Regions from separate parts of the Mesorhizobium sp. M7A.F.Ca.AU.001.01.1.1 genome, predicted to be linked through region 2. Evidence: riboswitches for the same ligand, from Rfam matches in the RefSeq annotation. Region 2 holds a riboswitch; each other region holds the start of a gene.

The links. Region 2 has a riboswitch for cobalamin ahead of bluB (5,6-dimethylbenzimidazole synthase). Riboswitches for the same ligand answer to the same signal wherever they lie in the genome.
Region 1: linked by a shared signal. The riboswitch ahead of EN884_RS09725 (aromatic ring-hydroxylating dioxygenase subunit alpha) and the one ahead of bluB (5,6-dimethylbenzimidazole synthase) in region 2 are both predicted to bind cobalamin.
Region 3: linked by a shared signal. The riboswitch ahead of EN884_RS22835 (CbtB domain-containing protein) and the one ahead of bluB (5,6-dimethylbenzimidazole synthase) in region 2 are both predicted to bind cobalamin.

The regions. Positions count from the first base shown of each region.
Region 1 is NZ_RZPF01000113.1:6,526-10,096, forward strand. It holds gene EN884_RS09720 (hybrid-cluster NAD(P)-dependent oxidoreductase) at 1-268, opposite strand, end outside; gene EN884_RS09725 (aromatic ring-hydroxylating dioxygenase subunit alpha) at 294-1,541, opposite strand; cobalamin riboswitch at 1,656-1,858, opposite strand; gene EN884_RS09730 (DUF680 domain-containing protein) at 2,370-2,567, shown strand; gene EN884_RS09735 (DUF680 domain-containing protein) at 2,647-2,847, shown strand; gene EN884_RS09740 (DUF680 domain-containing protein) at 2,917-3,162, shown strand; gene ugpC (sn-glycerol-3-phosphate ABC transporter ATP-binding protein UgpC) at 3,242-3,571, opposite strand, start outside.
Region 2 is NZ_RZPF01000191.1:2,146-5,716, forward strand. It holds gene EN884_RS14075 (exodeoxyribonuclease VII small subunit) at 1-98, opposite strand, end outside; gene EN884_RS14080 (histone deacetylase family protein) at 102-1,028, opposite strand; cobalamin riboswitch at 1,150-1,330, shown strand; partial or broken gene bluB (5,6-dimethylbenzimidazole synthase) at 1,441-2,058, shown strand; gene EN884_RS14090 (hypothetical protein) at 2,181-3,164, opposite strand; gene EN884_RS14095 (TetR/AcrR family transcriptional regulator) at 3,449-3,571, opposite strand, start outside.
Region 3 is NZ_RZPF01000416.1:972-4,542, reverse strand. It holds gene EN884_RS22845 (DUF1624 domain-containing protein) at 1-229, opposite strand, end outside; gene EN884_RS22840 (MFS transporter) at 453-1,652, shown strand; cobalamin riboswitch at 1,718-1,914, shown strand; gene EN884_RS22835 (CbtB domain-containing protein) at 1,950-2,129, shown strand; gene EN884_RS22830 (CbtA family protein) at 2,145-2,915, shown strand; gene cobU (bifunctional adenosylcobinamide kinase/adenosylcobinamide-phosphate guanylyltransferase) at 2,908-3,423, shown strand; gene cobO (cob(I)yrinic acid a,c-diamide adenosyltransferase) at 3,425-3,571, shown strand, end outside.

The DNA of each region.
Region 1 (3,571 bases), on a different contig from region 2:
GCGCCTTGACCGTCACCGCGATCGAGAACGGCCGCGACGGCGAGGACGACAGCGTGTAGGTGCGCATCAGCGGCCCGTCCGATGTCGGCAGTTCCAGAGTCACGAACTGCCCCGGTTTGTAGCGGAACCAGGTCTGGTTGTCGGAGCGGAAGGTGAAGGTCTTCACGTCAGGCGCTTCGTCGCTGACGCCGATCACTTCCAGCACCTGCAGCCTGTCGTTCCAGGGCGTCATCTGGTCGAGATGGCGATAGAGGCCAAGGTCCGTCATCGCATTCATCCTCTTGTCCCCTGGGCTAGGCGACGCTGCGCAGGGCCGGCCGGCCGCCTTCGGCAAGGCGCGGCCCGATGAACGACGCGTACCACTCGACGAACTGGATCACGCCGCCCTCATGCAGCTCCGAATAGGGGCCTGGTTCATAGGCCGGCGACAGGATGCCGAAGGCGTTTTCCTCGACGATGCGGCGGTCCTGGTCGTTGGTCTCGGTCCAGACATGGGTGAGCTCAGCGAGGTCGTAGTCGACGCCTTCGACCGCATCCTTGTGGACGAGCCATTTCGTTGTCACTGCGGTTTCCGTGGCACTGATCGGCAGCACGCGGAAGGTAACGGCGTGGTCGCCGAGGATATGGTTCCAGGTCGTCGGATAGTGATAGAGCAGCAAGGAGCCGATGCGGTCGGTTGAAACGCTGTCGGACAGGTTCTTCTGGACCGCCCGTTTTCCCGTCATGGTGTAGCTGACGGCATCGCGCAGCAGCGGCGCGCGGGTGGCGCGGTACTGCCCTGCCGGATCGATGCGGAATTTGCTCGGCAAGCCTGATGCCTCGCATCTGGCCCAGTGTGCGACCATTTCAGGGTCGCTGTCGGCGCCATGGACGCCGGTTATGGTTGGAGCCTCGGGGAAGGTCTTGCACAACTCGGGATGATTGGCGGCGCAGTGGTAGCACTCGCGGTTGTTTTCCCAGACCAGCTTCCAGTTGCCCTTCTCGACGATCGTGCTCTCGAAGGCGATCTTTGCTTCACGCAGCCGGTGCGGCAAAAGATAGGGTTCGATCATCGCCCGCATCGGCGCGAAATCTGCCGGTTCCTTGGCCAGGCAGATGAAGATGTAGCCGCCGACGCTCTCGCAGGCGACCGGCTTCAGGCCGAAATCACTCTTGTCGAAACCGTCGGCCATCTGGCGGGCAAACAGCAGGCGGCCGTCCAGCTCGTAGGTCCACTGATGATACGGGCAGACGAGCTTTGCCGCGGTACCCTTCTCCGTGTTGCACACGCGGCTGCCGCGATGGCGGCAGGAATTGTGGAAGGCGTTGATCTTGCCGTGCTGGTCGCGGACAAGGACGACCGGATAATCGCCGACCTGCACGGTGATGTAGCTGCCCGGCTTCGGCAGTTCGCAATCATGGCCGATGAACAGCCAGTCGCGATACCAGATCAGCTCCATGTCGAGCTTGAAGTAGTCCGGATCGGTGTAGAAGGGCTGCTCCAGCGAAAAGCCTTGCCGGCGCCCCTTCAGGAGCCTCAGCATGTCGTTGCGGATATCCATGTCCTGTCCTCGTTCCTAAGGACTGAACTGGTGGTGACGGAGGAAGGATTGAAGCGCAGGCCGGCTGTGTGCCGGACATGCGCTATCCACCTCTTGACCGCCCACCGCGATCAGTCGAGTCTAAAAATCTCGGGCTGGTTTCCGGGCTCTGGAGTTGTCCTTGCGGACCATCGCGACACCTTCCCAGGCGGTTGCCCAGTGGTCTCCCGTTGCGACTTGAACTCCACCACCGTTGCGGGGGCAGCGCCGGATTCTGACCGGCTTCCCAATTCTCCGCCTCGTCGTCACGAAGCGGCACCTGAGATGGTATGATCTAACCACGATCGCGGGCGCGCCGTCGGCATGAAAACGACATCGTATCCATGCGGCGCGACACGGCATGCGAAACGCTACTGCAGCTCGTCGCGGGCCGAGATCCCACCTCCCGGGCGGCCATTTGCCGGCTGCGATCTTCCCGAATCCGACCCTTCGCGGGGGGTCAAAAAAGGTTAATGGTTTCGAAAAATGACTATTAGTTCGCCCTAAAATCGAACCGAACGGTTCGTTTCTGTTGACGGTGCGTGCAGGACGGTGTGAACGCTGGGCCTCTGAAACAGTCAGTGATCCATCAGGTGGCTACACCTAACACACTGATATGAAGAAGAAAAATGCATCCCTAGATTCCGTTGGCACAATTTCAAGGTGTGGATTCATGGTCCACACGGAACAACTTCGTGATTGGAAAAGACGACCTTGCCCTCCCACATCGGGGCTGTCCGAACGACGCGATTTCATTTCCAAGACACGCCGCTAGACGGACGGAAAAAAGACGATACTGGAGTACCAAAAATGAAAAAGATCATTCTCACTGCCGCAGCCCTTCTGGCCATTTCCGGCAGCGCCTTCGCTGGTAGCGACCACTACGGTTCCAACGCCGCGGCAGCCACTGCTGTCGACAGCTCGTACACCGCTTCGACCAAGAAGTCGGAACCGGCTGCTCAGGCGCCTGCCCAGGGTGCTGACCGCAACCTCTTCGGCAACAACTAACAGCCGATTCCCAGTTTCCCGGTCGACGGCGGGCTCGCCCGCCGCCCTGGCGAAATTCAGACATTCAGGAGTATTCAAGATGAACAAGATCCTCATTGCTGCCGCCGCCGTTCTGGCCATCACCGGCAGCGCTTTCGCGGGCAGCGACAACTACGGTTCGAACGGCCCCAACCAGCCTGCCGCCGCTGTGGACCAGTCGTACACGGCTTCCACCAAAACCTCGGAACCGGCTGCCCAGACGCCCGCTCAGGGCAGCGACCGTAACCTCTTCGGTCGCTAACAACCAATTTCGCAACCGACGGCAGCTGTGTCTGCCGTCCTGGCGAAATCCAGAATTCAGGAGACTAAAATGAACAAGATCCTTATTGCTGCCGCCGCCGTTCTGGCCATCACCGGCAGTGCCTTCGCCGGCAGCGACAATTTTGGCTCCAATGGTGCCAATCAGCCTGCCGCCACGACTTCGGTCGACAGCACGCGCACCTCTTCGGTACGCAACACCGGTTCGCCGGTCTACAAGCTGCTGAACTCGTCGGGTGACACCACCCAGAAGTCTGCTCCGCAAGGTGCCGACCGCAACCTCTTCGGCAACAACTAACAACCGAAGTCGATCTCCAAGTCAAAGAGCGGCGGGCCCGGCCCGCCGCTCTTTTTTGTGCCTGACACGGTAATTGCGGTTAAGCCGCCTTTGCTTCCACTTCATGCAACGCGAAAGAACGTCCATCCGCGTCGAAGATATGCAGGTCCTCGCCATTGGCGCTCAGCCGCAATGTCGAGCCGCGCTTGACCTCGACATTGCCGGGCAGCTTGGTCACCAGCGGCAGATCGGCGCGGCCGATGTCGACATAGACAAGCTGCACCTCGCCGAGTTGCTCGACATAGTCGACCGTCCCCTCGAACAGATAGTCCGCGCCGCTGGCGATGATCAGGTCCTCCGGCCGCACGCCAAAGCTCACCGCAGCGCCCTTTGCCGAAGCCGGCGTCGCAATCGGCACGGTCGCCTTGCG
Region 2 (3,571 bases):
ACGTCGCCACGCTCCAGATCATCGACGATCTTCTCCAGCGCATCGAGTGCCTGCTCGAAGCTCATCGCCTTGACGTCTTCGTTGGTCTCACCAGCCATCGTTCATCCTTTCATCAGTCGCCCGACATGGGCGGCGACCGAAAATGCCAATCCCTGCAGATCGTAGCCGCCCTCGAGCAGGCTGACGAGCCGGTTGCCGCTGTGGCGTGCCGCGCGCTGCATCAGCTGGCCGGTCGCCCAATCGAAATCATCCTCGGTCAGATTGATCTCGGCCAGCGGATCGCGGTGGTGCGCGTCGAACCCGGCCGAAATGATGATCAGGTCGGGCGCGAAATTGTCGAGCGCGGGCAGGACGCGCGACAGGAAGGCATCGCGAAACACTTCGCTGCCGGTCTGCGGCGCCAGCGGTGCGTTGACGATGTTGCCGGCGCCCGTTTCGGTCTTCGCTCCGGTGCCGGGATAAAGCGGCATCTGGTGTGTCGAGCAATAGAGCACCGAGGGATCGTCCCAGAAAATATCCTGCGTGCCATTGCCGTGATGCACGTCCCAGTCGACGATGGCAACGCGCTCGACACCGTGTTTCTTCTGCGCATAACGCGCCGCGATCGCCGCCGTGTTGAACAGGCAGAAGCCCATGGCCGTGGTCTTTTCGGCATGATGGCCGGGCGGCCGGGCGGCGACGAAGACGTTGTCGGCGCGGCCCGAAAAGACATCATCGACGGCGGCGTTGGCGGCGCCGATCGCGGTGATCGCCGCTTGCCAGCTCTTCGGACTGGCAGTGGTGTCGGCATCGATGCGGGCAATCCCCTCGTCGGGAATGGCGGCGCGCACGCGGGCGACGAAATCGGCGGGATGCGCGTAGAGGATGGTGGCCTCGTCGCCTTCCGGCGCCTGGATACGATCGAGCCCGGCAAAGGCTTCCTCGTCGAGCACGCGCTCGATGGCACGCAGGCGGTCGGGCCGCTCGGGATGTCCGGGCGGCGTGAGATGCTCGAGGAAGATCGGATGCGTGTAGAGACGGGTGGTCATCGTCCTAATCTAGTGACCCGGATCGACAAAGGCCATGCACGGGCGGCCGATGACTGGGGAAAATCGCGCCTGCGTCCATTCGTGTCGCCGCAGGCATTGGCCTCGCCGGCGCTTCGGCGTAAAGTCCTTGGCACTGCCTGGTGCCCGCCGCAAGCGGGAGAATCGGGAACACGGTTGAATTCCGTGGCGTGCCCAACGCTGTGAGGGGGACCGCGCCGGTAAATGCCACTGTCGATGACGGGAAGGCACCGGACGCGGGTTGATCCCAAGCCAGAAGACCGGCCTGGCAGGCATCGTCATCCGCATGGTCGGGCGGGTGGCATCAGAGCGACGTGCGTCCATTTGGACGCACAAAGTACGCTCTGACCGTTTTGAATCTGCAATCGCAAGGGGACAAGCGATGCCGGAACATATGACCGCTGCCATTGACGATGGATTCGACCAGAATGCGCGCGATGCGGTCTATCGCGCCATGTTCACGCGGCGCGACGTGCGCAGCCATTTCCTGCCCACCGCGATCGATGACGACGTGCTGGCGCGGCTGCTGCTTGCCGCCCATCACGCGCCATCGGTCGGCTTCATGCAGCCATGGAATTTCATTGTCATTCGCGATGCCGGACGACGAGCGGAGGTGCGCGACCTGTTCCTGGCCGCGCGCGAGCAGGAACTGCCGGCGATCGAGGCGGAAAAACAGGCGCTGTACCGCAAGCTCAAGCTGGAAGGCATCTGCGAGAGCGCGCTCAACATCTGCATCACTTGCGACCGGCAGCGCTCGAAGGGTTCGCCGCTGGGACGCTGGCACAATCCGGAGATGGATCTCTACAGCACCGTCTGCGCGGTGCAGAATTTCTGGCTGGCCGCGCGTGCCGAGGGCGTTGGCGTCGGCTGGGTGAGCATCATCGAGGCTGAGGCGCTGAAGCGGCTGTTGGCCATTCCGGATCACGTAACGCCAATCGCCTATCTCTGCGTCGGCCGTGTTTCCGAGTTCGCTTCCAAACCGGACCTTGAAACGCATGGTTGGGGACGGCGGCTGCCGCTGCCGGAACTGATCATGAGCGAGACGTTTTCCGGGCAAGGCGAGACACAGCTCAAGTCCACCGTGGCGCGCCTCAACACCGTTTCTGCCTCACCAGACACCACCTGCCCGGCCGATCAGGGTGTGGCGCCGGCCGTACCCCAGCGCGAACCGCCGAAGGAGGCGAGCGCCTTGTCCTTGAGCTCCCTGAACTTCGACGACGCCTCGGCCAACCGGGCGTCCCAGGCCGGATCCGGCACCTGGCCCGCGATGGTCTTGAAATAGACCTGCATCAGGCAAGCGATGGCGAAAGGCTCGATGAAGGCCGCCTTGAATGCCCAGGCGAAGACGATGGCGAGCACGAAGGCCCAGCCGGCGAGCTGGCCGGGCATCAGGAACAGAATGGCGCCGGCAGGCGCCAGCATCATCAGAAAGATGACGAACGACACGCCCCACATGATGACCGCCAGCCAGACGGCGTTCTTGACCATGACCTTGCCGTTCTGGGCATAGAGCACGACGCCTTGGCGCGCCGTCTCGAAGGGTGAGGCTGAATTGATGCGGATGTTGTAACCGAGGATGATCTCGTCGACATAGGTCAGCGACAGGCGGATCACCGTGTTGATGAAGGAGACCAGGCCGCTCAGGCCCGGTATCGGCAGGAAGGCGGCGATACCGCCGAGCAGGCCGGTGATGGCGCGGATGGCACCCTTGACGAGCTGGTCGACGACGAAAAGGATATTGGCCTCGGCAAAACGCTGGGTGACGACATCCCTGGCGTAGGCGATCTGGTCCTGACCGCCGGGAATGTCGCGGCCGTCGATCAGATGAACCATGACGGCGATGTGGCCGGCCTTGACGATATAGAGGATGTATTCGCGGATCCAGTAGACCGCGATCGAGACGATGCCAAACCCGACCACGCCGCCCCACAGGGCAAAGGACATGGGCCCGTCGGGATCGGTGGAGATATGGCCGACGCCATAGCCGACCGAGGCACCGGTGCCGGTCGCCATGATGTAGGCCAGCGTGATGCCGAAATAGACGATCATACGAAAGACGATGAACGGCCAGGTCCGCATCATGATGGACACCGACCGGCCGATCTCGAAATCCCACATGTGCCCCTCCGCCTCAGAGATGGTGGAAGAGGATGAACTCAACCCGGCGATTGTCAATTGCCGGCCCTGGCACCACAGGGCGACGAATTCTGGGCAACGGTTTTCTTTCGCAGCCTTTCGCCGGCGCATTGTCTGACGGAGCATCAAACGAAAAACCCGCCTGTGCGGCGGGTCACCGGCGCAAATCAGCACCATGGACGAATATGTACCTTAGCTGAGGGCAGGTGTCAAGAAAAAATTCCTATCGGGAACAGCTGCCGGCACGAAAAGCTCCGGTGGGAACTTCAATTCGACTGCGGATCCGGCTTCTTGAGCAGGCCTTCGAGCAGTTGCTTGAACGCCGTCACCACCTTCTTGGACGTCGCTTCGGGGTCGTCCGAATTGGCGATCCGTTGCGCTGCCTGGCT
Region 3 (3,571 bases), on a different contig from region 2:
GATACAGGCTGACGCCGACCAGGAACAGGAAGGTCGAGGCGATGCAGCGCGCGTAGATCTTCCACCAGCCGAAGGCGGTCAGGCCGGGATCGGTGTAGCCGAAGAACTCCAGATCCCAGGTGAAATGGTAGCTTGCCATGGCGATCAGCGCGATGCCGCGCACGATGTCGATGGCGACGATGCGCTTTGGTCGATCCTGAACGGGTGCGGTCGGCGTTTGGATGCTCATGGTCTCGCATTCTGATTCAGCCCCGCTGGAGGACTATCACGGTTGCCCGGGACAAAAGAAGACCGGCAACCCTGCCGATAGCGCCGGATCAGCCGCGGCATTGGGCCAGTGCCGGAAAGCCTTTGGCCGGCTTCGCTTTTGCCGGATGCACGTCGGTTTCCTCTTATTGGCGCTGAGGTCGCCACGGCAGATTTGACCCGGTGAATCTGCTTCGGGGAAAGCAATGTCCACCCATGTGCGCCATCCGATCTGGCTACCGGCCCTCAAGGCCGCGGACGCGCGCACCTTCGCTTCGCTCTATGCGGTCGAATCCTTCGCCCGCGCCACGGTGTCGAGCGTCATCCCGATCCAGGCTTACGAGATCCTGCACAACGAGCAGATCGTCTCGATCCTCTACACCGTCGTGGCGATGCTCGGCCTGTCGGTGACATTGTTCATGCCGATGCTGATCCGCCGTTTCGCCCGGCGCTGGGTCTACACGGCGGGCGCCTGCCTGCTGGCCATTGGCTCGCTGTTCTTCGTCACCGACACGCTTGCCGGGCAACTGGCCGGCATGCTGTGCCGGGTGATGGGCGCCAGCGCGCTGTCGATCACGCTCAACCTCTACATCATGGACCACATCCGCAAGACCGACTTCATGCAGGCCGAATCGCTGCGCATGGCGTGGTCGATGCTGGCCTGGACCGGTGGGCCGACGCTCGGCATCTTCCTCTACACGCGCTTCGGCGTCTATGCCGCGCATGGCGCGGTGGCCGTGTTCGCGTTAGCCTTGCTGGCATTGTTCTGGACCTACCGGCTCGGCGACAACCCGTCGATCCGTCCCGGCAAGACGCGACCAGCCAATCCGCTCGCCAATATCGGCCGCTTCATCGCCCAGCCCAGGCTCAGGCTGGCCTGGCTGATCGCGTTTGGGCGCTCCTGTTTCTGGACGACGTTCTTCGTCTATGGGCCGCTGTTCATGGTCATTACGGGTGAGGGCAAGCTGGCCGGCGGCCTGCTGGTTTCGGCCGGCAACGCGCTTTTGTTCATGGCGATTTTCTGGGGCAAGGCGGGAAAGCGCTTTGGCGGCCGCAGGACCATGACATTTGCCTATTTCGCCATGTCGGTCGCGCTTCTGGCGGCGGGCTTCGTCGGCGAAACCGTGCCGCTGCTCACCGGCGCCTTCCTGCTCTGCGGCGCCTTCTTCACCATTGCACTCGACGCGCTCGGCTCGACCGCCTTCATGCGCTCGGTGCGCTCCTATGAAAGATCGCAGATGGCGGCAGTCTATCGCACCTATCTCGACTTTTCCGAGCTGACGCCGCCGCTGGTCTATTCGGTGGTGCTGGCCTTCTTCGGCCTGGGCTCGGTGTTCGTCACGCTCGGCCTGCTGGCGGCGGTCTGCGGCTTCGTGACGTGGCGCTATCTGCCGAAATCGCTTTGACCTTCATGGCGCATTCGCAACGGTCGCCGGCGGAATTTGGTTTGCCGGACGCGAGGATTCTGCCTATAGTCGCCGGTGTCGCCGGTTCCATTTTGGAGCCAAGAGGGAATGCGGTAAGGGCGGATTTCGCCCAATGCCGTGGCTGCCCCCGCAACTGTGTGCGGTAGTCCTCTCCATATGCCACTGAAGATTTTTCTTCGGGAAGGTGGGGAAGGACGCTGATCCGTGAGCCAGGAGACCTGCCGGCGACAGGAAACTGACTTCGATGCCCTCGGGTGGAGGGCGAAAGGACAAGACATGACTACCGCTTCCGTCTCCCTCGGCGCTTCCGTCTCCTCGCAGTCGCGCTTCATGCAGCTTGCGCTCGCCGCGCTGCTCGGCATTTTCGTGATGGGCTTTGTCGGCTTCTCGCATATCGATGCGGTCCACAATGCGGCTCACGACTATCGCCATTCGATGGCGTTTCCCTGCCACTGACGAGGGGCTGACATCATGAACCTGTTTCGCAACGTCGTGTTCATCGCGGCGATCGCAGGGCTCGTGGCCGGCGTCGTTCTCGCCTGCATGCAGGCCTATGCGACCGTGCCGCTGATCCTGAAGGCGGAAGTCTACGAACAGGCGGGCGGCGGGCATCACCATGACCATGCCGCTCCGGCAGCAACGGATAGCAATGCCATGAGCACAGCCGCTCCGGCCCCTGCCGAAGCGACTGCTGCGGCGGAAGACGAGGGCTGGGCGCCGGCAGACGGTTTCGAGCGTTTCGCCTTCAGCGTGCTTGCCAACATCGTCACCGGCATCGGCTTCGGGTTGATCCTGGTCGCGGTTTCCGAATTCGCCGGCGGTATCGGTGGTTGGCGCCAGGGCGTGTTCTGGGGCTTGGCCGGCTTTGCCGTGTTCACGCTGGCGCCGGGCCTCGGCCTGCCGCCGGAACTGCCGGCCATGCCGGCCGCCGATCTCACCCAGCGCCAGATCTGGTGGTGGGCAACGGTGGCGGCAACCGCTGCCGGTCTCGGCCTGATCGCGTTCCGCAAGTCGCTGCCGCTGGCGATCCTTGCCGTCCTTTTGATCGTCGCACCGCATGTTGTCGGGGCACCGCAGCCCGACAGTTACGAGACGGCGATTCCGGAAGGGCTGCATCACCAGTTCGTGGTGGCGGTGACCGTGACCAATCTGGTGTTCTGGCTGGTGCTCGGAGCGGTCGTCGGTGTGGTGCGCGGTCGCTTCACCGGCACCGCGACCAGCCTGCGCGACAGCTTTGCCTGATCGCAAGACACTGACCTTTCTCATCGGCGGTGCGCGCTCCGGCAAGAGCGCGCACGCCGAAATTTTGGCAACCGCCTTGCCGCCGCCCTGGACCTATATCGCCACGGCGCAAGCCTATGATGACGAGATGCGTGAGCGCATCGCGTTGCACCGGTCGCGGCGCGGCGAAGGCTGGACGACCATCGACGCACCGCTCGATCTCGCCGGCGCGCTTGCCGCCTTGCCGGACGATCGGCCGGTGCTTGTCGACTGCCTGACGCTGTGGCTGACCAACCATATGCTGGCCGAACACGATTTCGAGCTGGAATGCCGGCGATTGGCGGAGGTGCTGTCGCGGCCGCGCGGACCCTGGTTCTTGGTGTCCAATGAAGTCGGACAAGGCATCGTGCCGGACAATGCACTGGCGCGCCGCTTTCGCGATGCCGCCGGCCGGCTCAACCAGCAGGTCGCGGCGATTGCCGATACGGTGCTGCTGATGGTGGCGGGGCTGCCGCTCAAGGTGAAATGATATGACCGATATCGACGATAAGGACGAAGAGCGCCACCGCGCCAAGATGGCCAAGCGCAAGGCGGTGCAGGATGCCGAGGTGGCGAGCAAGACGGTCGAGAAGGGATTGCTCATCGTCAACACCGGCCCGGGCAAAGGCAAGACCACG